2 regions of the Gottfriedia sp. NPDC056225 genome follow, and region 2 is predicted to be linked to the other one. Evidence: a T-box and tRNA genes for the amino acid it is inferred to sense, from the RefSeq annotation. Region 2 holds a T-box; the other holds one or more tRNA genes.
The links. The T-box of region 2 lies ahead of ACFCYN_RS14115 (glycine--tRNA ligase). A T-box ahead of a tRNA ligase gene usually reads a tRNA of that ligase, here a tRNA-Gly.
Positions count from the first base shown of each region.

Region 1: it encodes a tRNA-Gly, which carries the amino acid that the T-box ahead of ACFCYN_RS14115 (glycine--tRNA ligase) is inferred to sense. The anticodon was not compared.

Region 1 covers NZ_JBHJTJ010000047.1:280-15,405, reverse strand. The annotation lists gene ACFCYN_RS21150 (gluconate:H+ symporter) at 1-886, opposite strand, end outside; gene larC2 (nickel pincer cofactor biosynthesis protein LarC2) at 1,416-1,886, opposite strand; gene larC (nickel pincer cofactor biosynthesis protein LarC) at 2,003-2,968, opposite strand; gene larB (nickel pincer cofactor biosynthesis protein LarB) at 2,949-3,719, opposite strand; gene yhbH (sporulation protein YhbH) at 4,158-5,351, opposite strand; gene ACFCYN_RS21125 (aldo/keto reductase) at 5,677-6,579, opposite strand; gene ACFCYN_RS21120 (PrkA family serine protein kinase) at 6,681-8,576, opposite strand; gene trmL (tRNA (uridine(34)/cytosine(34)/5-carboxymethylaminomethyluridine(34)-2'-O)-methyltransferase TrmL) at 9,263-9,757, opposite strand; gene ACFCYN_RS21110 (amidase domain-containing protein) at 9,820-10,737, opposite strand; gene queG (tRNA epoxyqueuosine(34) reductase QueG) at 10,814-11,938, opposite strand; gene ACFCYN_RS21100 (hypothetical protein) at 12,429-12,734, shown strand; tRNA gene ACFCYN_RS21095 (tRNA-Leu) at 12,909-12,991, opposite strand; tRNA gene ACFCYN_RS21090 (tRNA-Leu) at 13,316-13,399, opposite strand; tRNA gene ACFCYN_RS21085 (tRNA-Cys) at 13,414-13,484, opposite strand; tRNA gene ACFCYN_RS21080 (tRNA-Gly) at 13,491-13,565, opposite strand; tRNA gene ACFCYN_RS21075 (tRNA-Gln) at 13,570-13,644, opposite strand; tRNA gene ACFCYN_RS21070 (tRNA-His) at 13,725-13,800, opposite strand; tRNA gene ACFCYN_RS21065 (tRNA-Trp) at 13,816-13,889, opposite strand; tRNA gene ACFCYN_RS21060 (tRNA-Tyr) at 13,899-13,983, opposite strand; tRNA gene ACFCYN_RS21055 (tRNA-Thr) at 13,994-14,066, opposite strand; tRNA gene ACFCYN_RS21050 (tRNA-Phe) at 14,246-14,321, opposite strand; tRNA gene ACFCYN_RS21045 (tRNA-Asp) at 14,330-14,405, opposite strand; tRNA gene ACFCYN_RS21040 (tRNA-Met) at 14,409-14,485, opposite strand; tRNA gene ACFCYN_RS21035 (tRNA-Val) at 14,661-14,736, opposite strand; tRNA gene ACFCYN_RS21030 (tRNA-Glu) at 14,746-14,820, opposite strand; tRNA gene ACFCYN_RS21025 (tRNA-Ser) at 14,843-14,934, opposite strand; tRNA gene ACFCYN_RS21020 (tRNA-Asn) at 14,939-15,013, opposite strand; rRNA gene rrf (5S ribosomal RNA) at 15,024-15,126, opposite strand, start outside.
Region 2 covers NZ_JBHJTJ010000020.1:19,537-34,662, reverse strand. The annotation lists gene ACFCYN_RS14150 (ATP-binding protein) at 1-1,628, opposite strand, end outside; gene ACFCYN_RS14145 (DNA-binding protein) at 1,618-3,753, opposite strand; gene ACFCYN_RS14140 (TnsA endonuclease N-terminal domain-containing protein) at 3,728-4,567, opposite strand; gene ACFCYN_RS14135 (hypothetical protein) at 5,042-5,524, opposite strand; gene ACFCYN_RS14130 (DNA alkylation repair protein) at 5,832-6,074, opposite strand; gene ACFCYN_RS14125 (NETI motif-containing protein) at 6,140-6,334, opposite strand; gene ACFCYN_RS14120 (Bax inhibitor-1/YccA family protein) at 6,430-7,152, opposite strand; gene ACFCYN_RS14115 (glycine--tRNA ligase) at 7,280-8,665, opposite strand; T-box leader at 8,747-8,926, opposite strand; gene ACFCYN_RS14110 (hypothetical protein) at 9,138-9,566, shown strand; gene ACFCYN_RS14105 (ABC transporter ATP-binding protein) at 9,825-10,532, opposite strand; gene ACFCYN_RS14100 (ABC transporter ATP-binding protein) at 10,553-11,323, opposite strand; gene ACFCYN_RS14095 (branched-chain amino acid ABC transporter permease) at 11,339-12,613, opposite strand; gene ACFCYN_RS14090 (branched-chain amino acid ABC transporter permease) at 12,623-13,606, opposite strand; gene ACFCYN_RS14085 (branched-chain amino acid ABC transporter substrate-binding protein) at 13,774-14,952, opposite strand.

The DNA.
Region 1 (15,126 bases), on a different contig from region 2:
CCTTAATTGGCACTTTTCTGCTCAGCCCCATTGTGTAGACTGCTAATAACAATGAAAGTCCCATAGCAGTAGAAGAGTTACCGATAAAACGAATTACTTTTACTAACATGTTATTATCAAAACCAATAGCAGGTTGAATGATATCAAGCCCAGCACCTAAAGCCATTAAAATTACAGGAAATAAAGCCGTAAAAACACTTATCCCAAAGCTAGGCGTTTCTTCTAATTTGAATGTCTTTTGAACGCCAAATGATTCACTACCTTTGCTAGTCCAAGCAGTTGGAACAATCTTTTTAGCAAGTTTCGGATATAAAATACCAGCTAAAATAGCAGTTGGAATAGCAACAATTATTCCATAAACTAAAACTAATCCAATATTAGCACCATATTCAGAAGCTACAGCAGTGGGCCCTGGATGTGGTGGCAAGAATGCATGAGTAACTAACGCAGCTGTAACCATAGGAAGTCCCAAGTGTACAATCGAAATTTTTAATTCTTTTGCAATTGAATAAATAATTGGAATTAATAATACAATAGTAACTTCAAGGAATAATGCGATACCACATATTAATGAAGCAAATAAAACAGCCCATTGAATTCTTTTTTCTCCAAATTTGTCTATTAAGGTTACAGCAATACGGTTCGCACCACCTGCATCAGCTATTAACTTTCCAAGCATCGCACCCATACCAAATATTAATGAAATATGCCCCAATGTCCCCCCTATACCGTTTTCAATCGATTTAGCAACATCAGTATAAGGAATACCTAATGCTAAAGCTACACCATATGAAACCATTATTAGTGAAACAAATGTATTTAGTTTAAAGCCCATGATTAAAATGATTAACAACAATACCCCTATTGCTACTATTACTAAAGGCATCTATTTTTCCCCCTTGTCCTTCTTCTTTATATTTGTTTTTTTGTTTGCTCTATAAAAATGATGCAAAATAATACTATTTGTATGTTAATTATAAACACGCATCAATTATAGCGCCTTTCTTGCCTTTTACATTGAAAGTGCTTTCATTTTAAATTAAAATATAGAATTTATATCAGATACTTTAAAATTTTAAAATGTAAATCCATTACTTTAGCGTCACAGTCAGATAGAAGCAGTTACGATATTGCAACACAACATATATATATTGTTTAAAAATATTCAAAAAATAATTTAACTGTTGATAATTTCAACGTTTTAGTAACGTTTTCATTTTATATTCTCATAATAATCTTGTCAATAGAAAACAACTCTTTATTTTGCTTCTTTTTTCAACAGTTTTTTTCAAGTTAATTATATCATGTTGGTATGAACTAGTAGGAGGTTTATAATTACCGCGTACATGATGCGAGTTTTTGAAAAAATAAAACGGATAAAGGTCTACACCTTTATCCGCATTTCTAACTTTTCCTTAAACAAGTTCCGATTTTACCCAAACCTGCTCATATACTTGTTTTATAGGTATATTATGAAGTTTGGCGATTTCTTTACAATCCTCATACTCTGGAGCTCTTTGTGTGAGTTTACCTTCAAAGTATCCTTCTTTGACCGTTACAGGTCCCCACATTGTTTCAACGCTCTTAAATTTTCTTTCCAGTCGATGTACAGTTAATGGATAATATCGAACACCTAATGTGGTTGTTTCTTTAAACAATATTTCTTTCATTTTGTGAATTCTAGAACGAGATGAAAGAAGTTGTAGCAAAACTCCTGGTCGATTTTTTTTCATATAAATGGGTGTATAAAATACATCATTTGCCCCAGCTTCGAAAAGTAAATCCATCACATAGCCAAGCCATTCCCCTGGCATATCATCAAGATTTACTTCCATCTTGATCATTTCATCATCTATATGTTCATTGTTATGTGGGTGAGATACCACTTTTATACACCTCTTATACTAATTTATATAGAAATAAACATTAATTTAGTTGCGTCCATTTTATTTATAAGACACCTTTAATTAGTTGATTATAGTCTTTATTTCTGTAATATTACTTATTCTCCGATGATGACACGAAGTACGTTTGGATGATTTTTAAAAGTTTTTGTTCCAGCACCATATCCAATTGAATTTACTTTCATTGACGGAATCGTACAAAATTCATCTGCTAGCACAGCTATAATCGCTGCGCCTGTCGGGGTTGTAAGTTCAAATCTTATATTGCTCTGTTCGATTGGTACACCTTTTAATATTTCTAGTGTAGCAGGTGCAGGAACTGGATAAATACCGTGATCAATATGTATTTTTCCTGTACCTACAGGAATTGCTGAAGACTTGATTCTCTTTATTTCTAATTGTTCAAGTAAAATTGCAGCTCCGACAATATCAATAATAGAATCGACTGCACCTACTTCATGGAAGTGAACCTTTTCTAATGGCATACCATGAATACGTCCTTCCGCTTCACCAATTTTCCGAAAGATTTTTAATGAAGTAGATTTAACTGCGGGAGTTAATTCAGATGATTCAATCATTTTTACAATATCACTGTATGAACGATGTTGGTGAGCGTGGTTGTGAATATGTCCATGGTCATGAGTATATTCATGATCGTGAGTATGTCCGTGATCATGAATATACTCATTATCGTGAGTATGTCCGTGATCATGAGTATGTTCATTATCGTGAGTATGTCCGTGATCATGAGTATGTCCGTGATCATGAGTATGTTCATTATCGTGAGTATGTCCGTGATCATGAGTATGTCCGTGATCATGAGTATGTTCATTATCGTGTTCATGGTCGTGAACGTGTTCTTTGGCTGTTAGCACTACATCAAACTTAGTACTTGTAATCCCATTTTTCACGGTTTTTTTCCAGGTTAATTGATATTCATCTTCAAAATTTAGCTTTTTTAATTCTTTCTCTAACAAATTTGGATCTGTACCGGCATCTAGGAGGGCTCCAATGAACATATCACCACTTACTCCGGAAAAACAATCAATATAAAGAGTTTTCATCTCTTTCGACCCCCTTTTTTATATTATCTATTAGTACAGCATTGTATCCAGCACCAAACCCATTGTCTATATTTACAACACTTATGCCAGATGCGCATGAATTTAACATTGTAAGAAGTGCTGATAATCCATTAAAATTTGCACCATAGCCAACGCTTGTTGGAACTGCAATTACCGGATGCGAAACGAGTCCGCCAACTACACTCGGAAGGGCACCTTCCATTCCTGCTACGACTACTGAGACAGTCGCCTGTTGAATCTGCTCAATATTATCAAATAAGCGATGAATGCCTGCAACACCAACATCATAAAAACGGCGAACTTCACTTCCTAATACTTCAGCTGTTACTGCTGCTTCCTCTGCTACTTTTAGATCTGAAGTACCTGCACAAACAATTGCTATGTATCCCTGATACCCTTCTTTTTCATTTTTGTTAACTTTCCAGAAAAGTATTTGTGCTGTTTCATTATAAATAAATTCAGGATGCTCAAGAAGAATATAATCTGCTTTTTCTTTTGAAATTCGTGTAACTAATACACTATCTCCTTTTGATAGTATTGCTTTCATAATGGAAAGGATTTGATCTTTCGTTTTCCCTTCCCCATAAATTATTTCTGGAAACCCTTGACGATTCTTCCGATGATGATCGACTTTAGCAAAACCCAAATTCTCATATGTTGCTAACTTTTCTTTCGCCTCTGTAATACTTAAAGTGCCTTTTTGGACTTGCATCAATATCTCTTCTAGCATTGTTTTCACACACCTTTAAGAATTTTGTTCAATTAAAACCAATATTATATATTTTTTTGGTGCATCTGGTTCATATAAATTTGGATACTTCAAGTCTGACCTTTTTGACTCTACCGTAAACTAATTTAAAAATACCAAGAAACGTTATTAGTTTTCCAATCAACCATTGCTGGGTGACCGACTAATTATAGAATAAATTTTCAAAAATGCCTAGCTGAAAGGTTCTACCATAGAAATAGGTAAGCCATCCAAAGCCTCCATTTTAGTCAAGTAAACATTCTTTCTATTTAGTGAATTCAGGACAATTTACATGCTATCTTTACATTAATGACTCATCTATTGCTAGTTATAACAAAAAACAGAAAAACCCTATAATGGGCTTTTCTGTTTTTCACTTACAATTCTATTCGTACATCTTTTAAAACTATTTTCAAGTAATTATTTCGCTGCCTTCTCATATTCTTGTTTGAAGAAGCTCTTCATCGAATGGAAAACATCTGATTTTTGTTTTAGGATGTAGTAGCGGAATTTTTCATCGTTAATGTTTTTATACGCGGACATTAGTGTAGAGTGTCGATTGTATTGGTTTACTTCCCCATAACCAAACATATTGCTAACTTTCATTAATTCTTGAACTAATTTTACACAGCGAGCATTATCAGATGTTAAGTTATCTCCATCAGAGAAATGGAATGGATAAATATTGTATCTTTCAGGTGAATATTTGTATTCAATAACTTCTAATGCTTTTCGATATGCAGATGAACAGATTGTTCCTCCACTTTCTCCTTTTGTGAAAAATTCTTCTTCTGTCACTACTTTAGCTTCTGTATGATGCGCGATAAACTCAATGTCTACAGACTCATACTTTGTTCTTAAAAATCTAGTCATCCAAAAGAAGAAGCTACGTGCCATATACTTTTCCCATAAGCCCATACTTCCGCTCGTATCCATCATTGCAAGTACGACGGCTTTAGATTCAGGTTTTCTAATTTCGTTCCATGTGCGGAATTTTAAGTCTTCTGGTGATATAGGATAGAATGACGGTGTACCACTCATGGCATTACGTTTAAATGCAGACATCATTGTTCGCTTTTTATCAATATTACCCATTAAACCTGTTTTTCGAATATCATTAAATTCAATGTTTTCCACTGTGTTTAAATCTTGTTCTTTTCTTTTTAGATCAGGTAATTCTAACTGACTAAAAAGAGCTTCCTCTAATTCCATTAGTGAAACCTCTGCCTCATAATAATCTTCACCTGATTCTTTTCCTGCGCCTTGCCCTTTACCAGCACCTTTTTGCGGCTGGCCACCTTGTGAACCATCTCTTGCTACTACATCGCCAACTTTACTGTCTCCAGTACCCTGACCAACGTGTTTATTTTTATCATAGTTGTATCTAATCTTATACTCATCTAGTGACCGAATTGGAATTTTTACTACATCGCGTCCGTTTGACATTATGATGCTTTCTTCTGTGATTAAATCGGCTAAATTCTTTTTTATCGCCTCTTGTACCTTCTCTTGGTGTCGCTGTTGGTCATCGTGTCCTTTACGATGGAGGGTCCAGTCTTCCTGTGAAATGGTAAAATTATGCTTTTGTTCATGTTCATTATTTTCATTACTCATTTTCTTTCCCTCCCTTACTTGTTTTGATTTATTTGTAAAAATAAAAAAATCGTCACACAGTAATACACATTTGCATAAACTAATTCGGTAGGTGATTTTCTACCCTTTTTTATGGATTACTCTATCATATGCAGAAGGACACAATAATTGACAATGTTTCTTCTAAATTTTACACCCATTTTTTCAGAAAATAGGACGAGTCCTTAAAATTAAATATATTTATATAAAAATTTTAATCAATTTTTGTCAGAAAAATTACACAATATTGAACTAAAAAAAACAAAAAATAAGTGGAAAACTAGAAAAAGTTCTCCACTTATTTTTTTTATGGTAAATTATGCCCCATACCAGCTACATAAATTCTTAACCATTGTTCCGCTGTCATATTCAATTTTGTAGACTCAACAGCTGCTTTAACACGTTCAATTTTACCAGAACCAACGATTGGCATCATTTTAGCAGGATGAGCTAATAGCCATGCATACATTACTTCATCAATTGAATTTGCACCAATCTCACTAGAAATTTCTTCAAGCATCGCTCGCACACGTACCGCAGCTTCAGACTGACTTGTAAAAATTTGACCACCTGCTAGTGGAGACCAGATCATCGGAGCAATCTCTTTTTCAAGTAATAAATCAATTGTTCCCTTATCAAAATGCTCTAATTGCATCGGTGAAACTTCAATTTGATTAGTTACTAAAGGCATTTCAAGGTGAGCTTGTAATGCATTAAATTGAGATGGTAAAAAGTTTGATACTCCAAAATGACGTACTTTACCTTCTGCATGAAGCTGATTAAATGCTTCAGCTACTTCTTTTGGATTCATAAAAGGATTTGGTCTATGTATTAATAATAAATCGATATAATCCGTTTGAAGATTTTTCAAAGAATTGTTAACGCTCATCAAAATATGTTCTTTACTAGTATCATAATGATTCATTTTCAATTCCGGAAATTTTGATGATTTTAACTTGATGCCACATTTAGTAATGATTTGAATATTTTCTCTTAGCTCCGGTTTTAATGCTAAAGCTTTTCCAAAAATTTCTTCACAAGTATATCCTCCATAAATATCGGCATGATCAAAAGTTGTAATGCCTAATTCGATACACTCTTCTATAAACGCTACTAATTGTTCGGATGTCATATTCCATTCGCCTAAGCGCCATAAACCATGGATTATTTGTGAAAACTCAAGACCTTCAGTTAGTTGAATTCTTTTCATAAACGCTACTCACCCTTCTATTATTGATTATTATAATTATAGGATAAACGATTTGAATTGCAAAAGAAAACGGCTATCTAATAGATAGCCGCTTAAACATTTTATCGGTTTAGTAATGAGCCTACATAGCGTAATAATTCATTTGCTGATGATGAGTTATATCCATACTCATCAATTAGACGACTAACTACATCATTAATTTTCTTTAACTGACGCTCATCCGGCGTTTTTGTGGATGTCGTGATTTTTACAACATCCTTTAAATCTGAAAAAAGTTTCTTTTGAATTGCCTCTTTTAATCTTTCATGTGAATTATAATCAAAACGTTTTCCTTTTCGAGCATATGCTGAAATTCGAATTAAGATTTCTTCGCGGAATGCTTTCTTCGCATTTTCAGAAATTCCAATTTGCTCCTCAATCGAACGCATTAGTTTCTCATCTGGATTCATTTCTTCACCAGTTAGAGGATCACGCAGCTTATTCTTGTTGCAATAAGCTTCAACATTATCTAGATAGTTATCCATCAATGTTTTAGCAGACTCCTCATATGAGTACACGAAAGCCTTTTGAACTTCATTTTTCGCTATATCATCGTATTCTTTTCGTGCGATTGATATAAAGTTCATATATCTTTCACGGTCTTCATTTGAAATTGAAGGGTGCTGATCCAATCCATCTTTTAATGAACGTAAAACATCTAACGCATTAATGGATGGAATCTCTTTTCGAATAATTGTAGATGAAATACGGTTAATTACATAACGTGGATCGATACCATGCATACCTTCATCTAAATATTCCTTCTTCAGTTCTTCTAAATCAACCGTGTTATAGCCTTCTACCATTTCACCATCATATAAACGCATCTTCTTCACTAAATCAATATCTCCTCGTTTTGGTTCTTTTAAACGAGTAAGAATTGTAAACATTGCTGCAACACGTAATGTATGTGGAGCAATATGAACATTTGAAACATCACTTTCAGAGATCATTTTTTGATAAATTCTCTCTTCTTCACTTACTCTTAAATTGTACGGAATTGGCATTACAATAATACGCGAGTGTAGCGCTTCATTCTTCTTATTGTTAATAAAGGATCTGTACTCTGTTTCATTCGTATGTGCAATGATTAGTTCATCCGCAGAAATCAATGCAAAACGCCCTGCCTTAAAGTTACCTTCTTGCGTCAGGGATAGTAAGTGCCATAAAAACTTTTCATCACATTTTAACATCTCTTGGAATTCCATCATTCCCCGGTTAGCTTTATTCAATTCACCATCAAATCGATAAGCACGTGGATCTGATTCCGATCCAAATTGAGCAATTGTGGAAAAATCAATACTACCTGTTAAGTCTGCAATATCTTGGGACTTAGGATCTGATGGACTAAAGGTACCTATTCCAACCCGACGATCCTCTGATAAGAAAATTCTTTCTACCATAACATCTTCAATTCTTCCACCAAACTCTTGTTCAAGTCTCATTAAATTTAAAGGTGAAAGATTTCCTTCAATTCGAACTCCATATTCAGTGAAAAAGTCATCTCTCAAATGGTTAGGAATTAAATGCAATGGATCTTCATGCATCGGGCAACCTTTAATTGCGTAGATTGCACCTTGATCATTCCTTGAATAAGATTCTAAGCCTCTCTTTAACATCGTAACTAGTGTAGATTTACCACCACTTACAGGACCCATTAATAATAAAATACGTTTTTTTACATCTAATCTCTTGGCAGCGGGATGGAAGTATTCTTCCACGAGCCTCTCTAAAGCTTCTTCTAATCCATATAGGTTGTTATTAAAGAAACTATAGGTTTTTTTACCATTAACTTCTTCAATACCTGCGTCTTTAATCATATTATAAATTCTAGAATGTGCAGTTTGTGCAACCAATGGCTCTTCTTTTAACATTTCAAGATACTCAGCAAAAGTGCCTTCCCATCTCAGTCTTTGTTCCATGTCCCGGTGCTGCTCAAGTTTCTTTAAAATATCCATGGACAAGTACCTCCTTCTTCTCATCTGTAAGAGAGATTATTAAAGGATATGCAAGGATGTCCGTACTCATGCTATATCTTTCTTTAGGAAAATATATTTTATCACTTTCTAATCTGTTGAACGTATTATGACTAAAGTCACGAGATTCTAAGAACGGATCATTTCCTTTCTTACGATTAGTAGTATAGATAATCGCTATTATTTGGGAGCATGAATGTACCTTTCTAACACAGCAATCATAGTAAATTGCTTTACAGTATTTTGAATGGATTATTCTTATTTTTATATGTGGGCTATTAGATTTTTTAAAAGAAAATTAGTAGCAAGCGTAATTGTCCTTCATTTGAATCTAGTTTGATAAATTTCCTTTCATAATTCTACGTTTTTTTTGTATAATAAGTTTAGGGTATTGGGAATTTTTCAATTGGGAGGATACATACTGATGAGACTAGTATTAATTTTATTAGTTACAGCATCATTCTTGACAGCAATTTTCGCAGCTGGATATAATGACAGACCTGGACTGAAAAACCGATAATATTTCAAAGGATGCTTCTAAAAACGGATCTTAATTTATTTTAGCCGTTTTTATGGAAGCATCTTTTTTTGCTGATTAGTCTTTTAATTAAGTTACATTAAAGTTAAATGCAAAAAAAAAAATCACCATTTAAGGTGACTTTTGTTTATTATTTCGTATAATCCTTTACTTTTAGCAATTCGCGAAAATCTTGCTGACGTAAAGCTTCGTAAATTAAAATTGCAGCAGTGTTTGATAAATTTAGAGATCTAATATGATCTGTCATCGGTATACGTAAACAAGTTTCCATATTTTTTTCAATTAATTCCTTTGGAAGACCTGTAGTTTCTCTACCAAATACAAAGAAAATTTCTTCATCTAAATTTGTATAGTCAAAGTTAGAATAAGTTTTTTCGCCAAATTTAGTAATAAAATAAAACTTTCCATCTTTATATTTATCAAATAAATCATCTAAGGAATCATGATAATGAATATCTACATGTTCCCAATAATCAAGTCCAGCTCTTTTTAACATTTTATCATCAGTTGAAAATCCTAATGGACGAATTAAATGCAAACTTGTATCAGTTCCTGCACAAGTACGTGCAATATTCCCTGTATTTGCTGGAATTTGTGGTTGATATAATACAACGTGTATTCCCATCTCTTTCACCTCTATATTGTTTCAATGCTCTCTATTATACCAAATTCATTATTAATAAGGTATTATTCCATCGGAGCATTAGAAAAACCATCAATTATATGAAAAAACTTGTACTTTATATTCTCTGTAAAAGCAGTTGAGTCATAATATGACCAATATCTTTTACGACTATTAACAGTATGTGCATTCACTAATGGTTCACCATTTTCATCCTTAGCAACGACAATTGTACAGTGATTCCAAACACCATCACCTTCGAAATCATATACAATAATATCTCCTAATGAAAGCTGCATTTGAGAAGACACTTCTTCTGCCTTAATTTCACTTTTAGCATTTGGCAGAAATCGCCTTAACGCATGTGCAACTCTCCAGCTATAACTACTGTTCGAATGATTTCTATACCACCAACCTACTCCAGGTTTTGGCATTCCAACCATTTTAACTCCACCAGCCCTTAAGCATTGGGATATAAAGTTAGTGCAATCATTGGCATACAAAGGATATTCCTTATTATGGCCATCCCACCATGTTTCAGCATATTTAACAGCATTAAATCGGTTATATCCACTATTTCGATCAGATGACTCACTTTCAGCTATGTCTTCTTCTTCCTCGACTTCAAAGGGTTCAAGATGATAATCAACTGGAAAGGCGATATCATATAAAATCTCTTCTTTTTCAATCGCCATTTGTCTTTGTTCTTGATCTTCTTCAAAATATAAATCAGTTTGCTTTAAAAAATATCTAGTATGCAAAGTATAATTAATATACGTTATGTCATTTTCGCTCCAAAGATTGCTAACCTCGAGGTTTCCATATACCTTTACTAAAGAAACATTACGCTTATTATATAGTTCAACTTTACGTTGAATCGTCTGATATTCTTGCTCTTGAATAAGATGGCTTCTTTGTCCTTCACCAAAATAAAGCTGTAATCTTTTTTTTAAATAACGCTCTAAAAGGTCGCGATTAAACAAGATAATCCCCCTTTTCAACATTTATTTATATTCTATACGATGTTGAAAAATAGGAGATTATACCACTCATTATTCTTTACTTCGAAAGAATAGCATTAATTTCATTTAAAACAATCTCGTCTTCCTCATATTGTAAACAACTTTCGATAAAAGGAGTACCGTCCTCTCCTTCTATTTCTGAAATAGCCCAGATAGCAGTTCCTCTGATTACAGGCCGCACATCTTTTTTTGCTAATTGTTTTAAATCCTCTATTGCTGATTCGTCTTTAAAATGGGCCAATGCCAAAATAGCATTTCGCTGAATAGGATTCTTTCCTCTCCATGACCCAGACATTTGACCAAACCTACTTTTAAACTCTCTATTACTCAACTTTAATACTGAACGTAATAAGGGTTTAACAGACTCAGCATCTGCTTCCATCTCTGCATGATGAGTAAAATTAACGCCTTTATTTTTAGGACATACAGTCTGACAAGTATCACAACCATATATACGATTTCCAATCTCTTTTCGAAACTCAACAGGAATCATTTCTTTTGTTTGAGTTAAAAATGCTATACAATTCTTAGCATTCAATTGACCTGGTGAAACAATAGCACTTGTAGGACATACATCTATACACTTTGTGCACTCCCCACATTGATCCTCAATAGGTGTATCCGGCTCAAAGGGTAAAGAAGTAATCATTTCTCCTAAATATACATATGAACCAAATTCTGGAGTAATAATAGAGCAATTTTTAGCGCTCCAACCTAACCCCGCACGCTCTGCTACAGCTCGGTCTACTAACTCACCCGTATCGACCATCGACTGTACCTTTGCATTTGGATAATGCAATAAAATAAATGACTCAAGCTGTAGTAATTTCTTTTTAACTACTATATGGTAATCCTCGCCCCAAGAAGCTCTACAAAATATACCTCTTGTAGAACCTTTTTTGCTTTTAGGAGGATTTTTCAACTTAGAAGGATATGCTAAAGCAATTGCAATAATTGAATTTGCTTCTGTCATAATCTTTCTAGCATCTACCCTTCTTTCAATATCCTTTGTCTCAAAACCCGATTGAAAATTTAATTCCTGCTGATTATACAAACGACTCTTTAATGTTAAAAACGGATCAACAGTCGTAAAACCAATCTTATCTATTCCAATTTCCTTACTATATGAAATCAATTCCTTTTGAAATTCTTTAATATTCACAAGAATCACCTAACTGCCTGTTAATTTACAAATTATATTTTCTATTCTAGTCAGAAAATTAATTATTTATCTAATTATGACACAAAAGCTTTCTTTAAAATTCTTTTTAAATATAAAAAAACGCAATGTATCGTTCTTCATTGAATCAATACACTGCGTTGTTATCAAGTTATAAGTGCTAAGCTACTAATACAAATGTAATAAGTATTTAGTAGGTTTTTAATGAACTTGTAATTAAATTTATCATAAATATGTCATATATTCAAGAATAAATGCAAATTTTGTCGAAACAAGTATGTTAATTAAGTAGCTGCTATCCAATTTCTTCTCGGAAATGAACGTTGTATCAAATACATGAACTAATACTAATCAAAACATTATTGAGCTTATATAAGAGATTTTGAAAGATTTGTAGAAATTTGAATAAAGGTATCGCCAATTATCCCATAGAATTCTTCTATTATAAGGTAAAAATAGGAGGAGAGTTGTTATGACAGATACTATGGCAATTGAAGAAAAAGATCCGCTAGTTGAAAGTTTAGAAGGTGTCTGTAGTTTAATTGAAGAAACGAATGACAGAATTGATTTTACACAGGATACACTGATGGAGCTTGATCGCTACAATAATGAGAAATTAAAAAATGCAAAGCAATTTACTTTTAAAGTAGCAGCAGCTAGTCTGTTAGTAGCAACAACTGGTTTAGTAGTTGCTTTAGCGAATAAGAGGAAAACAAAAGAAAATAACTATGATTGGTACAATGCAAAGAAAAAAACTAAATTTGTTAAAATGCAGTGAGAGCTGCAGAGATAAATTAATAAAGATAGGCAGCGACCATTGAGATAGTCGCTGCCTTATTTTTTACACTGAATGCGATATTAGTTTAGAACTATGCGTATTACAATAATTAAACTTTTTAAATCAAAAAAAGAGTTCTGCATTTCTGCAAAACCCTTTTCCTTGTTTTCAATATAGCGGTGACAGGACTTGAACCTGCACATCCGTGAAGATACCTGATTTTGAGTCAGGCGTGTCTGCCATTCCACCACACCGCCAAAATTTATAAATTAATTATAATATATGAAAGTCAAATTGTCCAATCTAAAACTGGAATAAAGCTAGGGCTGGCGATAATTGAGCCGGATCTACGATAATTAAGCTGGTTTTCCCCAGAATTAAGTGGCTAAAAAAGTATATCAACGAGAATACGCAATATATCAACGAAGTTCACAACTTTATCAACATAGTTCAAATATTGTTCGTATTTTTGAGTTTAGAAACGTTCCTCAACAACTTCGTATCAGTGCGATATGCTCCAAGAGAAAGAGCTAAAAATTCCCTAAACAAAAACCTCTTACATTTGTAAGAGGTTTTTTTGATACCGAGGGCCGGACTCGAACCGGCACGGGGTCAACCCCCGCAGGATTTTAAGTCCTGTGTGTCTGCCATTCCACCACCCCGGCAGAAGTAAATTAAAAGGCGGTAACCGGATTTGAACCGATGATAAAGGTTTTGCAGACCTCTGCCTTACCACTTGGCTATACCGCCATAATTTGGAGCGGAAGACGGGGTTCGAACCCGCGACCCCAACCTTGGCAAGGTTGTATTCTACCACTGAACTACTTCCGCATAATGGCTGGGCTACCTGGATTCGAACCAGGGCATGACGGAATCAAAATCCGTTGCCTTACCGCTTGGCTATAGCCCATTAATTAAGAACTTATTATACTATATTCAATTTAATATTAATTTTATTACTCACTTGAGAAATCATTATTATAATTTAAATGGGGCGACCGATGGGAATCGAACCCACGAGTGTCGGAACCACAATCCGATGCGTTAACCACTTCGCCACGACCGCCATTATAGTATTATTTGGCAGGGGCAGTAGGAATCGAACCCACACCAAAGGTTTTGGAGACCTCTATTCTACCGTTAAACTATGCCCCTATAAATAAATGGTGGAGGGGGACGGATTCGAACCGCCGAACCCACAGGGAGCGGATTTACAGTCCGCCGCGTTTAGCCACTTCGCTACCCCTCCGGTTAAAGAGTGCCGACTAGAGGACTTGAACCCCCAACCTACTGATTACAAGTCAGTTGCTCTACCAATTGAGCTAAGTCGGCTTAATAAAATTATATATCTTAAATTTGATACGTTGCCTTAATCAATTCAACTCTTAATCGTCCTTGTCTCAGTAAGTGATTCAAGATGCTTCTCAACAAGTACGCTGAAGCTTTGCTACGAAGCTTATTCGTTCCTGCTCTACCAATTGAGCTAAGTCGGCAAATTATGATATTTAATATGGTGGCTCGGGACGGAATCGAACCGCCGACACGAGGATTTTCAGTCCTCTGCTCTACCGACTGAGCTACCGAGCCAACTTAAATGGCGGTCCCGACCGGGATCGAACCGGCGATCTCCTGCGTGACAGGCAGGCATGTTAACCGCTACACCACGGGACCATTTGGTTGCGGGGACAGGATTTGAACCTGCGACCTTCGGGTTATGAGCCCGACGAGCTACCAGACTGCTCCACCCCGCGATAATGTGGATACTATTTTAATTAGATCCATGAAGTTTATTTCGTTAAGACCATCCCAATCTCAGGATGTTTATGCAAGTAGCGGCTCGATTGGTATGCTGAAGTAATTCCTTCGAAGCATATTCGTTCGTGCTCCACCCCGCTATAATAAGAGTATTGATAAATTTTAAAGATATGGTGGAGGATGACGGGCTCGAACCGCCGACCCCCTGCTTGTAAGGCAGGTGCTCTCCCAGCTGAGCTAATCCTCCGTAATAAAATGGTGACCCGTACGGGACTCGAACCCGTGTTACCGCCGTGAAAGGGCGGTGTCTTAACCGCTTGACCAACGGGCCATTATATTTGTCCTGAGTTATATGGCGGAGAGCAAGGGATTTGAACCCTTGAGACAGGGTTACCCGCCTACACGATTTCCAATCGTGCTCCTTCGGCCACTCGGACAGCTCTCCAAAATGGCTCCGCAGGTAGGATTCGAACCTACGACCACTCGGTTAACAGCCGAGTGCTCTACCACTGAGCTACTGCGGAATAATCAAGAACCAAGCGACGTTCTACTCTCACAGGGGGAAACCCCCAACTACCATCGACGCTGAAGAGCTTAACTGCCGTGTTCGGTATGGGAACGGGTGTGACCTCTTCGC
Region 2 (15,126 bases):
AATTCTTGTAACGGGTCTTTGATGTAACCTGCCTCTTTTAACAGGTCATAGGTTAATCGTTTCTCTTTTTTCGCTTGTTCCGCAATGGGAAGGAGGACTTTTAACCCTTCTTTCTCTGCTTGCTCCTTTTTCGTCCGTTTAATGATCACGTCTTCTTCATCAATCTTCTGTAATACGCCAACCAGTAGGGTTGTTTCATCCGCTTGAGGGTCCAGTTTAATGAGCTGGTCGAACACTTTTTTCGCTTTTTTCTCATTCTTCCCGAGAGCGATGACCGCCGTAAGGACTTTTTCTTCAAGCGAAATTTGATTGATTCGTTTTTCTTTTGCTCTTAGTCGATGTTCTTCGATTAAGCTGTTTTTATCAAGCGAGGTCGACATCACTTCCAGTTGTTCTTCTAAGTCAATCGAATACAAATCTTCATACTTCATAATGGCCTTTGGATTACCCGAACGAAGCGCTTTTAACATCGGCTTAATCATCGCCAGATCTTCATTGACGACTTGACGCATTAATTTTTCACTAATACCTTTTCGTTTATGGATAATCGCACGCCCTTGTGCAACCGTAAAAATTTTAACGGCTAAGTCCGTAATTCCCTGAGAACAATCGTATAGTACTTCACTTAGTTCGTTGTCATGCGGGATAAACTCTTTTGTCCATTGATAGTCCCATAACTCATTTGTAAATGTGAGCCACTCTTCACTAAATGGTAATGGTTTCCAAACCTTCCCTATACTTCTTCGGGCAATTCGAAAATCGAGTTGAAGGACTTGTTTCGCTTTCATCGTACCAATCACCATCACGCCAACACCGACAACGTTCACTAATGTAACGAGGAAGTTCATGAGCATTTCACTCGTTTTATTGGGTCTGATTAAATGTTGTAATTCATCAATAATAATCGCACCAATACAATACGTTTTTGCAATTTTGGCAATTCCAGTTACCATTGTAGACACAGATGTACGTTTGTATTGCTTTAAAAAAGTCGTACCTAGTAATTGATCAATTTGATCAAAAAAACTGACACATAGCGTTTTCATACTCCCATCATGAGGGCAATCGAGTTTTAACCAGACGATTTGTGTCGTACCAACTGGTGCGGGATGTATAATCAGTTGCGGATAATACTGTAAAATTCGTTCAATCGCCGTTGATTTTCCCATGCCCGAATATCCAATTAAACTAAAACTGGTTGCCTCGCTTAACGAATTTGGCGGTAAGTACAACTCTTCACCCGCGTTCAATTGACTATGAAGGATGTGAAAATTTGTCGCATGATCTTTATCGAGTGGATTCCGCCCGACGTAGCTGTCTCGTAAAAAACGTGAAAACGTCATTTCAAGATTCAAATGTAATTTTCCCACATGAAAAAATGATTTGACGGACGTCAGTGAATGAAACCGCTCATTATCATGAAACTCTGAGAGATTCTGTTCAATTGATGGATAGTGGCTCATAAATTCAAACGCGTCGTATTCGCTCATAATTTTTGGTAATGCTGTAATTAATGGATTATCACGATATTTTGATATTTTTTCGTCGGTTCGATAATTCGCTTTTATCGCTTTTATACCGCTAGGCAATAAGATGTATTTTTCTTCATTAATTTGATCAATTTCCACCTAATCGTCTCCTTCCGTGAAGTCCTCTTTTTTTTCGAAGATGTTCAATCGATGGGTATTCTGGTAAATCTTCTTCTTCATCTTTTTCTGAAAGGTGCACGTTCTGTTTCGGTTCGATTTGTTGATTCAATAATCGATGTTGTTCTTTTTCTTCTGCTCGATTTTCTCGGATACTACCAATCTTTTCTTTTTTCGTTATATACCCAGCTTCTGCTTGCGCAGCATTCGTTTCAGTCGTCGCACCATTCACAATACTTTTCATCGTTTGATAACCGTCGCTTTTTAACTGTTGATTCGAGTGAGCTAATTCTTTCTTTAACACCTTATACTCATCCTCCATTTGATCGACTTCTTCATAAGACATTCCGTTAAAAGATTGATATTGTTCTAGTAACATACATTCAAGTAATTCACCATCATAATGGATATAAATAACCCCTACATTATCAGGATTAATACTAATCTTCACTTTCCATGCACCTTTTTCACCTGCATGGAAAAACCAATTCTCTATGATAGCTTTCTCACACGAGTAATGATATTTACGGTATCGAATCCCATCTTTTGTGACACTCCCCTCTTTACGGGGGGATGTCATGAGTCGAACAAAATCCTCAGGGAATGTCCGAAGCTTCCCGGATCGGTGTTGAATACCCCATTCCCATAGTTTGCTAGGTATTGGTTCTACTCCATTACTCATCATTTCAGCGTCTAATAAATAAGTCTCTAGACTATGATTATTGTGATAGAGTACAAACTGAAGTATGATCTTCCGATATTCCTCAATGGTCAATTTTGCACCCAAACGATAGTCTTTTGCGCCTCGTTCACCGAAGTCTGTCTGAATATAACCTGGCAAAAATGGTTTATAGTACTCGTCCATTCGGTGAAATAACTGCTCAACATCACCCTTCATATCTGCTCGGTAGCTCGCTGTATTTTCGACACTGACACCCATGTTTTCGATTAATCCTAGTGCATTTTTTGAAAGAAATTCTCCACGGTCGGCAAGAATTTTTTGTGGCAAATGTTGCGAAGGCCACATCGATTCTGGAATAGTAACGCCTAACTTTTCACAATACGCTACTTTATCAGATGCAGCATTCCGAATGACAAAACTAGCCGTTCGCCAAGAAGCTGATTCGATCTCAGCGTAAAAACCTGTAATCAATTTACTAAATACGTCAATCATAAAATAAACAACAGGGCGTCCAACACCTTTTGAACGGTTAAAACTTGAGACAAGATAAACATTACCCCTGGTTGAATCCACTTGAAAACGATGACCTGGTCCGTATACGTCATTCGTTGTTTTTCCAATTTTCACACGATGATTCCGTTGAAATGCTTTCTCTCCAAGCCGTTTTTTAAGAACATCTTCACTATCAAATAACTGCTTATACCAGTACCGGAATTGTCGAATCGTCGGATAGAGATCAGGAGATTTAAGAATAACTTTTTCAACGCCATCGACTACGTATTTATTTTCGTAAAAATATTCTTCGAGCATCATCTCATAAGCAAACTTAAGATTTGTTTTTTTACTTGTTAAATAGTGTTTTTTGATACTTTTCCGAATGAATTGTTTGATTTCATCTGTGATAATACAGCCCTCACTACCATACTTCGTCGGACGACCCAGTTTTACATGATGACTATTTTTCGTTTTGGATTTTCCACCTCGCGCAGAATAATTCGGAACCAATGCAAGTGACGTTTTTCCTTCACGCCAATATTTTTTTAAAAGTCGATAAATTCTTTGAAAATCTACCTTTCTTGTATTTGCTACTTCTTTAATTAATTGCCCCCGTTTTTTACCATAAATCCTTGGTTCATTTGTTGCTAAATCTTTAATCAACCCCCAAGCCTCTTCATATGCTAACCGTTCACTAGGTGTGCAATCTTCTAGTAGCATTAATCTCAAATTGGTATCTACATTTTTTTTCCATTCATTTTCTTCTACTCGCCTTGAGAGTTCAATGATGAATTCCGACTTAGGCATTCCTTTGCTATTTAAGTTGATAATATAGGCTTGTTCATAATCGGAATCGATCCATAAAATTCGCCAGCATGTATCATTGACTAAATCTTCATATACTTCATTTACCACAAAATGATTGTACAATTGAGCCTGCCTCCTCTTCATTTGCAATAAACTCAGTAATCGGCTGTGTAAAATCTAACTTTACTTGAAAATCATGTTGTTCAATCACGCGTCTAGCTACTAAACATTTAAATAATCCTAAACCAGTTCCATTTTCAAGCTGATAGCTTTTATCAAATGTCTTACAAAAGTGAATGACACTTGGACTCCCGTGTATAGTTAATAAATCATCAACGAAAATAGGTAAAAATTCTTTATTTTTGTCGACAGTATAGAATGTATATAACATTTCAATATTTGCTACAAGCTGTTCTGGGAGTTCTTTCTCAGTTACAATGCCCCAATCAATCCCTTTTTCTGAATAATATATTCGTTCGACTTCAAATTTTTCAATAGTTCGTAAGTTATTTAAATCCATCACAGGCTTAATAGTTCGCCCCAAGAACCGTTCTTTCCCATTTTCAACAACTGTTAACAGAAAATCAGTTGTAAAAGGGATATAAACATCTGTTTTCGGATCGAATGGATGGTCAATATTTAATTCTTCGCAAATCCGAATGGTATCCTCAAGATTCAAAGGAAATTGTTCTCGGATATCCTTTATATTTTTAGACCATTCACATAGATAAAAATACTTCTCTTCTAAATCCGAAAAAAATGCATGTGTTCTTCCAGTTTTATACCCTAAAACTCGATGAACCCGTCCAACAGAAGGAACGTCATTCGTATCGATCCATGGGCTATATTCTTTTCCTTCTCCTTGACCTCTTCCTTCTTTTATAAAACGATTATGCTTTGCTTTTGTATAACGATATTTACTAGCGATCCTCTCCACCTCATTTCAAAATACTTCACTCTACATTATAGAACATACGTTCTCGTTCGTCATATGTAATAATTGTCAAATTGGACACTGTTAGTATTTAGCAATAAAAAAAAAGATTCGTCAACGTCATATTACCTATTATAGGGACAAGCACCGTTTACATTTTCGGATACACTTTTGTATACAAAACTTATTGAATTATCAATGCTTTGGATACATAATGATGTTAATTTGGGCTAGGATATACATTTTTGATTTATTAAAGAAGTGAAATTTTCTTCCAATTTTTATCAATATACAACTGTTAAGTAGGAAGAAAATTTCCATATCTTTTCGGCATACCTAGTGCTTTGAATAGTTTCAAATACGATCACTGAATTGACCATAAAAAAAAGACTATCATCTTTTTGATAATCTTTTCTTTATATTTTTAGCACTTCAATCACTCAATTTATTTAAATATAATGTTTTGAACTTTTTTACCTAAGGGTTCTTCATAATTCTTTTAAAAAGTGAGTTAAATTCGATTAAATTTGATTGAAATGTTGATTCGTCTTTAGCTTTATTTAGTTCAATTACAGTCGAAAAAGTGTCCCGGATGCAATCAATTGTCTTTTTATCTTTGATTATAAAAGGGTAACTGAATGGCGATATTATCCCTTTTATAACCATGTCCATCGTAACTTTCCAAGAAATGGCTTTTTTTTGGTTCTCAAATGGAATCATACTGATAATAGGATATTTCTTGAATTCATTTATCGATATCATTAATATCCCTAAATAAGCTTGGCTTATCCCGGCACCTGAAATAAAGTTTTCTAGCTTTTGTTTCGCTTTTGAACTTGCTATATTATAATTTAGTTTCACCAAGGTATTTTTCTTAAATATCTTGATTAGCTCTTTTTTTGAATCTTTGTCATTCATTATACTTTTTACATAATTTTGAAGTTCACTTATAAAATCCATACTGAACCCTCTATTCGATATTAATTTAAATCATACTCGGTTATCTTTCATATGGAGATTGCGATCAACAAATAATTAGAATATATGTTTAAAAAAAGACATTGATTTTATCAATGTCTTTTTTTAAAGAAAACACTTTGTATAGTTATTCATATATTTGAATAACTATACAAATTTTACAGAAACATCTTTTTCACATTAACTATTGTAAATTCACTTTAATTGTTGTAAATTCATCTTAAATATTGTACTTTCACATTAAATATTGTAAATTCACACTAAGTTTTGTCATTTTACAACAATTTAACTACAGTGAATCAGCAGTTTTTTCAAACATTACACTTTGCTCAATTAAACCACATGCTCCACATTGAACTAAATACTCAGGTCCTTTATATGGAACAAAAAATGGATCTAATCCACCTGAAATATATTCTTCTTGTTCGATATCTCCGCTTTGAGCATTTAATTTAACAGCTTTTGGATTTTGTTCAATTAAATAAAATCTACTTTTGTTTGTTTTACAGCGTGGACATGCTAATTTATGCATATTTTTCACCTCATATTTTATTCATATAAAGTTACTTTTCCAATAATTTACTTTTTTTATGCATTTTAATTTGCACTTAATTTTCCTTCAAATACGATTCTTCTTCCGGTTGGTTCGATTTCTACTTTTCCGTTTACCATTTGCTCTGAAAAGATTGGAACTTCCATTCTTTTAACCGGTGTATACCCTTCTTTTTGCATTCTTTCTATACAATCATTAATTGTTTCGTTTTCAAATACTTCAAATTTTTTCTTACTCATTTAATTCCCTACTTTCTTATCATTTTAAACATCAGACTTTTAATATAGTAAAAAACCTTACTTTCATTTGAGAGTAAGGTTTAATATGACTACAATTAATCGCGAAGCCTTGAAATAAATCGAAGAGCTTCAATATAAACCCAAATTACAGTGACTAATAAACCAAATGCACAGTACCATTCAAATTCTTTTGGTGCACCTTGTTTAACGCTACTCGTAATTAAATCAAAATCTAAGAATAAATTAAGTGAAGCAATCACAAGAATAGCTAAACTTACAAATATTCCAATTGGTCCAGATTGTTGGATATATGGAATCGGAACATGGAAAAGCTGTAGAACCATTGTCATTAAATAAAATAATAGAACACCAATCGTTAGACCAAATACAATTGATCTAAAGCGATGTGTTACTTTTACAAGTCCAGTAGCGTAACAGATCAACGTTCCAGCAATGATTGCAATCGTTAATAAGACTGCTTGTAATACTATCATTCCGTAGGTTGCTTCATAGACTGCTGAGATATTTCCAATTAATATTCCTTCAACTGCTGCGTAGATTGGTGTAGTAATTGGAGCAATTCTTGGTGAAAAAGATGTTACGAATCCAAGTATTAGTCCAACGATTAAACATCCAATAAACACTTTCGAATTAAGTGTACCTGTAGAAGTTAAATAAAAAGAGTATCCAGCTGTTGCGATTAATAATACTAATGCAATGATTGTTTTACTAATTGTACCACCTAGTGTCATTGCTTGTGCTGAATATCTTGATTTTGATAAACGTTCAGAATTTAAGATAGGATTTGAACTCCTCATTTAAAGTCCTCCTTTATTTTATACCTTTATTTTACCATTTTTAGTAAATTTCTTAAACTTTAAACAAGCTTTAGTAAAATATATGAAAAAAGATGCCCAAAAGGACATCAGATTTTCAATAATTAAATTAAAATTTAACCTTATTTGCTAAGAATGATTGTAGTTCACTAATTGCAACACGAGTTTGTTCCATTGTGTCACGGTCACGAACTGTTACTTTTCCATCCTCAATTGATTCGAAATCGTACGTGATACAGAAAGGAGTACCGATTTCATCTTGACGTCTATAGCGTTTTCCAATTGAACCCGTTTCATCGAAGTCAACATTAAAGTCTTCTGCTAATGCAGCAAATACTTCTTGTGCATTTTCAGATAATTTTTTAGATAATGGTAAAATCGCTGCTTTATAAGGTGCTAATGCAGGATGTAGACGCATTACTGTACGAGAAGTACCATCTTCTAATGCTTCTTCATCATAAGCATCAATTAAGAATGCTAATGTTACACGGTCAGCACCTAATGATGGTTCGATACAATATGGAACGTATTTTTCATTTGTGATTGCATCATGATAAGTGAAATCTTCAGTTGAATATTCCATATGTTGTTTTAAATCATAATCTGTACGAGACGCGATGCCCCATAGTTCGCCCCAACCAAATGGGAATTTATATTCAAAGTCAGTTGTCGCATTACTATAGTGTGATAATTCATCTGCACTATGTTCACGTAAACGAAGGTTTTCTTCGTTCATACCTAAAGCTAAAAGCCATTTATTAGCAGTTTCTTTCCAATAGTTATACCACTCTAGCTCTTCACCAGGCTTACAGAAGAATTCAAGCTCCATTTGTTCAAATTCACGAGTACGGAACGTGAAATTTCCTGGAGTGATTTCATTACGGAAGCTTTTACCAATTTGAGCAATACCAAATGGAACTTTCTTTCTCATAGTACGTTGAACATTTTTAAAGTTTACGAAAATACCTTGAGCTGTTTCAGGACGTAAGAAAATTTCATTTGTGCTAGATTCAGTAACACCTTGGAATGTTTTAAACATTAAGTTAAATTGACGAATATCTGTAAAGTCATGGCTACCGCAATCAGGACATGCGATTTTATGTTCTACAATTAACTTCGCCATTTCTGAAAATGGAAGACCATCAACGATAATTTCCATTCCTTTTTCATCAAGTGCATTTTCAATTAATTTATCAGCACGATGACGAGCTTTACAATTTTTACAGTCAATCATTGGATCATTAAAGTTTCCAATATGACCTGAAGCTTCCCATGTACGTGGATTCATTAAAATTGCAGCATCTAATCCAACGTTATATGGACTTTGCTGAACGAATTTTTTCCACCAAGCTTTTTTTACGTTATTTTTTAATTCTACACCAAGTGGACCATAATCCCACGTATTTGCTAAACCACCATAAATTTCAGAACCTGGGAATACAAATCCTCTGTGTTTAGCGTGACTTACTACGACATCCATCGATTTTTCTGACATTTCATTTGCCTCCAATTTTCAATTGTTTTTTTGAAAATGTAAGAATGAAATAAAAAAGCTCTCATCCTTAGGCATTTTCAGCCTAGGGACGAGAGCTGTATATGCACCCGCGGTTCCACCCTAGTTGACAATTAAAAAAATTGTCCACTTTAAGAATTAACTCAGGAATGCCTTTCGCTAAAGGTTTTGATTGAGCTCCCACTATCCTCAATTCGCTAAGCAAAATAATCTTTAGTTACTTCTTTCCGTCAACGTTATATGTAATAAATAATATGTTGTTATTTTAACAAAGTGACAACTAGTAAGTCAAATATTATTATGATCAATTTAGTATTAAAAAATACGTCGAATTTTTTGAATATTTCTAGGAATATTCATGTAAAGATAAAACCTTTACAGTATGAACAATAATTGGTATGATAGAAAAGTTGTTTTATTTATATACCTATACTACCAGAAGGGAGTGCTAGTTTTGAGTAGCAGCATTTTTCTAAAGAAAAAGAAACGTTCAGCAGTATTGCTTGATAAACATCATTCCATTCGTTTATTAAAGACGAACAAAAAACGAATCGTGAACAAAAGAAATACCAAAATAAAAGGGTTCGAACAGTTATTAGTTAAAGAATTAAACGAAGAAATGATTTCAACTTCAAACAGTACGGTAAATGAAATTTCTGAAAATGTAAGTAATGTAGTGATCGAAGGACTTCCAGTAACATTTCTTCTAAAACTTGGAAAAGAGTTTTTCTCAGATTTAGAAGCAGTGAAGTACTATTATAATAGTAAACATGAAGATTTTTACAAGAATCGTAGTTTACTAGAGGAATCACTTCAATCTTCAATTAACAATGCTTCAAATGAAGATCAATTAAAAATTTCGGAATTTATTTCGAACAAATAATATTTAATAGTAAGAAGAGGATATCCTAACCATGATATGTTTAGGACATCCTCTTTTTTATTTTTCTGTAAGTACGAAAAATTGCAAAGATGTGCTGGGGTTTAATAATGACCGTAAATGACGGCTTTTTCAAAATTTAGTTTAAACCGCTAATTACTCAAACTTATCAACAAATGATTGGTTCTTTTTCAAACAAAAAAAGAGCTATCTTTATCAGTTTACCTGAGATAGCCCTTTTCCTTCAATTTTACCTTATTATCAAGCTAAATAAGCTTTTTTCACTTCTTCATCATTCATTAATGCCTTACCTTCACCAACCATTTGAATTTCACCTGTTTGTATTACGTAACCACGATGTGCGATTTGTAAAGCTTGGTAAGCATTTTGTTCAACAAGTAAAATGGTCATTCCTTGTTTGTTTAGTTGCTCAATGATTTCAAATATTTGTTCAACGATAATAGGTGCAAGGCCCATTGAAGGTTCATCAAGCATTAGTAATGATGGTCCCATCATAAGTCCCCTACCGATTGCAAGCATTTGTTGTTCTCCACCACTCATCGTACCACCTTTTTGACTTAGGCGTTCTTTGAGTCTTGGGAAGTAGTCAAATACCATTTCCATGCGGGCTGCGATTAGTTTTTTGTCTTTAACTGAGAAGGCACCCATTTCTAAATTTTCTTTTACAGTTAGTTTAGAAAAGATTCTTCTTCCTTCTGGTACATGTGCAATCCCCTTTAAAGCGATTTCATGAGATTGTAGCTTTACAATTTCTTCACCTTTATAAATCAGATTGCCTGATTTTGGTTTAACTTGCCCACAAATTGTTTTTAGAGTAGTAGATTTTCCAGCACCGTTACTTCCTATTAATGTTACAATTTCACCTTCATTTACTTCTATGTTAATATTTTTCAGTGCTTGTATACCACCGTAAAAAGAGTTAATATCTTTTAATTGTAATAGCGTCATTTTTTTCTTTACTCCTTTCACTATGCAGTAGTCACTGCACTTTTTCCTAAATAAGCTTCAATTACTTTTTGATTATTTCGAATTTCAAGAGGTTTACCCTCTGCAATTTTTTCTCCGTGATCAAGTACAAATAGATATTCCGAAATTTCCATTACAAGCTTCATATCATGCTCAATTAATACGATTGTTAAGTTTAGATCATCCCTCATTTGATAAATTAAATCAGTCAATTCTTTCGTTTCTTTCGGATTCATCCCTGCAGCCGGTTCATCTAAAAGTAAGATTCTTGGTTGAGATGCCAATGCACGAGCAATTTCAAGTCGTCTTTGTGCACCGTATGATAAACTTGATGCTTCCTCATTATAAACATCAGCCAATCCAACGTATTCTAACCATTTATACGCTTCTTTCATCGCCGATTTCTCTGCTTTTTTAAAGCTAGGTAAATGGAATAGTGTTGAAAAAACACCATATTTTAAATGCTGATGCATCCCGACCATAACATTTTCTAAAGCAGTCATACTATTAAACAAACGAATATTTTGGAATGTACGAGCTATACCTTTTTTATTTACTTTATGTGGTTTTAATCCTACTAAACTCTCATTACCCAGCAAAACTTCACCACTTGTTGGAGTATATACACCTGTAATCATATTGAAAAATGTTGTTTTTCCAGCCCCATTTGGCCCGATTACAGCTGTTATTGAACCCTCTTTTATATCAATATTTACATTATTAACAGCAGTTAAACCACCAAAGTTTTTCGTTAAATTCGTTGTTTTTAACATTTGATAACCTCCTTCCTAAAATGAAACTGAGCGTTGATTTTCTTCGACTACTTTTTGATCTAGATCTACTACATCCTCTTTTGGAACAATCTTATTTTTGGCAGGTAATAATCCTTTAGGCCTAAAGATTGCTACAAGTACTAAAATCAGTCCAAAAATCATACGTTGCATTTTAGAAGGTGATAGAGCTGGTGGTAGGTTAATTACTCCATCTAATGTTAATTGGTTTAAATAATTTGTAACTTCTGTTAAAACTTGTAGATTTAAAATTGTAACAAGTGCTGCTCCAAGAATTACGCCTGGAACGCTACCCATTCCGCCCAGAATTACCATTACTAGGATCGTAATTGATTCAAGTAATGTAAAGCTTGTAGGGTCAATGAACATTTGCTTTGCAGAGAATACTACACCCATCATTCCTGAGAAAGATGCTCCAATTGCAAACGCAATTAATTTCGTTCGTACTAAGTGGATACCAGACGCTTGTGCTGCGATTTCATTTTCACGTACTGCTTTCCAAGAACGCCCAAGCTTAGAATCTTGTAATCTAGTAACAGCTAAAATAACGATTGCTAAGACAACTAGTACGACATAATAAAATTGTCCTGAATTACTAATCTCAAATCCAAAAATTGTAGGTGCTGGAATAGATGAAATACCTTGTGCTCCTCCAGTAATATTTATTGGTCGATCTAAGTTATTAAATACAATACGAATAATTTCTCCAAAACCAAGTGTTACAATCGCTAAGTAATCACCTTTTACTCGAAGTACAGGAATACCTAATAATACACCCGCGATTGCTGCAATAATTCCGCCGATTAGAATGAACACCCAAAATGAATTTCCTGAAAAAGGAAGAAAATCAAAATGTAAGAAATTCGTTACTTGTTTGGTAGAAAAAATTGCATAAGTATATGAACCGATTGCAAAGAATGCAACGAATCCTAAATCTAATAAACCTGCTAAACCAACTACTATATTTAATCCAAGTGCCATTGCAACATAAATTCCAACTAAAGTGGCTACACCCATATATGATTCAAATGCTGTCCCTTGTGATGCAACATATGGCATAATCACAGTTAAAACTAGTATTCCAATGCTCCACTTTAATTTGACTGGAAAATTAGTCTTATATAATAAATAAAGTGAGAACAGGATTAATAGAAATGCTGTTACGGATTCTTGCAAAAAGTATAATCCTAATGATGTAACAACGATATACGCTCCTAAGAAAATTCCTTGTAGTTTATTTGATTGTTTTAACCCTTCTAATAAGCTCTTCATCTAATTCACCTACACTTTCTCAGCTACAGGTTTACCTAATAAACCTTCTGGCTTGAATATTAGAACTAGAATTAAAATTCCAAACGCAAATACATCTTTATATTCTGATGGGAAAATGCCATGTGTCAAAGTTGATAAATTTGTTGCTGCAAATACTTCGATTACACCGATTAATAAACCACCAAACATTGCACCACGGATATTTCCAATTCCTCCTAATACTGCTGCTGTAAATGCTTTTAGACCTAAAATAAAACCGATGTACGGATCAATTGTGTTGTACTGTAATGCGAATAACACACCAGTTGCACCACCCAATCCAGAACCTAAAAAGAATGTTAACGAGATGACTTTGTTTACGTTTACAGACATTAATGATGCAGTTTCACGATCTTGAGCAACTGCACGCATTGCTGTACCCCATTTTGTTTTATTGATGAAGTAATCTAATGAAATCATCATTACTACTGCAACAACTAAAATAATGATTGATGCTGATTTAATTTGTGCATTCCCAAATGAAGAAAAGATTGAACTAGTTTTAATTTGGTGTTGTCCTGAAAATAATGATGGGCCAGTAATAATGTAATTTCCTTCTTTTAATTCAGCAATAAAACGGACGATATCTTGAAGTAAAAATGAAACACCAATTGCTGTAATTAATGTAATTAACTTTGGTGCTTTTCGTAATGGGCGATACGCTACTCTCTCGATCCCCATGCCTAGAAATCCAGTTGCTACAGATGCAATAATTAAAACGATTGCTAATACGATAATTGCAGGTAAACTACTTAATAAACCTAATCCAGTAAAAGTAATTAATACCGCAGTACCAATAAACGCACCCGCCATGAATATTTCACCATGTGCAAAATTAATTAGTTCTAATATCCCATAAACCATCGTATAACCGAGTGCAACGGTTGCGTACACTGCTCCTAAAACAAGACCGTCTATTAGTACTTGAGGTAGTGTTTGGATTACTTCATTCATGTATGAGACCTCCTATATATAAATAATGTAGTTTAATTCTTATTAACTTCCAAAATCTTACAATTTTCTCATCTTATTGAGAAGAAAAGAGTATCCCGTAAAACGTGATACTCTTTTCTTTTTTTTCACCACTTTGCTTCCCTCGTATTAGTAGGCTATGTTACTAATTATGGTTTAGTTACTTCGCCTTCTTGAGTACCAGGATATTTAGCTTCTTTAAACGTATAGATAAATACTTTCGCGTATTTGTTGTCCCCTTTATCGTCAAAACCAACCTTGGTTACTACACCATCATAATCTTGGATCGCACGTACGGCCTTTTCAACTTGTTCGCGAGATGGAGTTTTTCCTTTATTATCGTTGATTGCATTTTTTAATCCTTCCAATAATACACCAGCAGAATCATATCCGTATGATGAGAAAGATTCAATATTTTTATTAAATTTAGATTTATAAGCATCTGCAAATGCTTTCCCTTTATCTGTTTTTAACGTGTCACCAGCTACTGAAGTATAATAGAAGTTTTTAACTGCATCTCCAGCAATATCAACTAAACCTGAAGAGTCCATTCCATCGCCACCCATGAATGGGATGTTTAATCCTTTATCACGAGCTTGTTTTAATAAAATTCCTCCTTCAGCATAAAGTCCACCGAAGAATACTAAATCAGGCTTTTTCGCAATCACATTATTTAATACACCGTTAAAATCTTTATCACCAACTGAGATACCCTCTTCACCTAAAATTTTCGCGCCTAATTTTTGAGCAGCAGCTTTAAATTCATTTGCTAAACCTGTTCCATATGGCGTTTTATCTTGAATGATGAAAATATTTTTAGCTTTTAATGTCTTCACAGCAAAATTTGCACCAGCAGGACCTTGGAAATCATCACGAGCACAAATTCGGTTAACTACTCCTAATCCACGGTCAGTTACTTCATTTGCAGTATTTGAAGGAGAAACCATTACGATATGGTCTTTCTCATACTTTAGAGAAGATGGAATTGCTACACCTGAGTTTAAGTGTCCAACAACACCAAGGATTTGATTGTCTGAAGCTAACTGCTCTGCATTCGCTACACCTTTCTTTGGATCTCCTTGATCATCATAAGGAACAATCTTTAAATCAAAGCCCAATTTTTTGAAAGCTGCTTTTTGATCCTCTAAAGCAAGTTGAGCTCCAAGCTTAATGGACTCCCCTAAAATTGCGTTATTCCCAGATAATGGGGTATTTGTCGCAATTTTAATAACCTGATTCCCATCCTTTGAACTATTCCCACAACCTGCTAAAATACCAGCCGTTAACGAAACTGAAGCTAAAATTGCAAAACCCTTCTTAAAAACCATATGTACGCCCCCTTAATAACCTATTTTTTGAAAATTTAAAATTCTTAAGAAAATAGTAAGCTATATTTTTTCGTTAGACAAGTTCTTTTGATTCAAAATATTTCGACAATTCTGTCGATTAACTGTTTTTTTAGACAATTATTACCATTAAAATTTCATTAAAATTGATTTTTT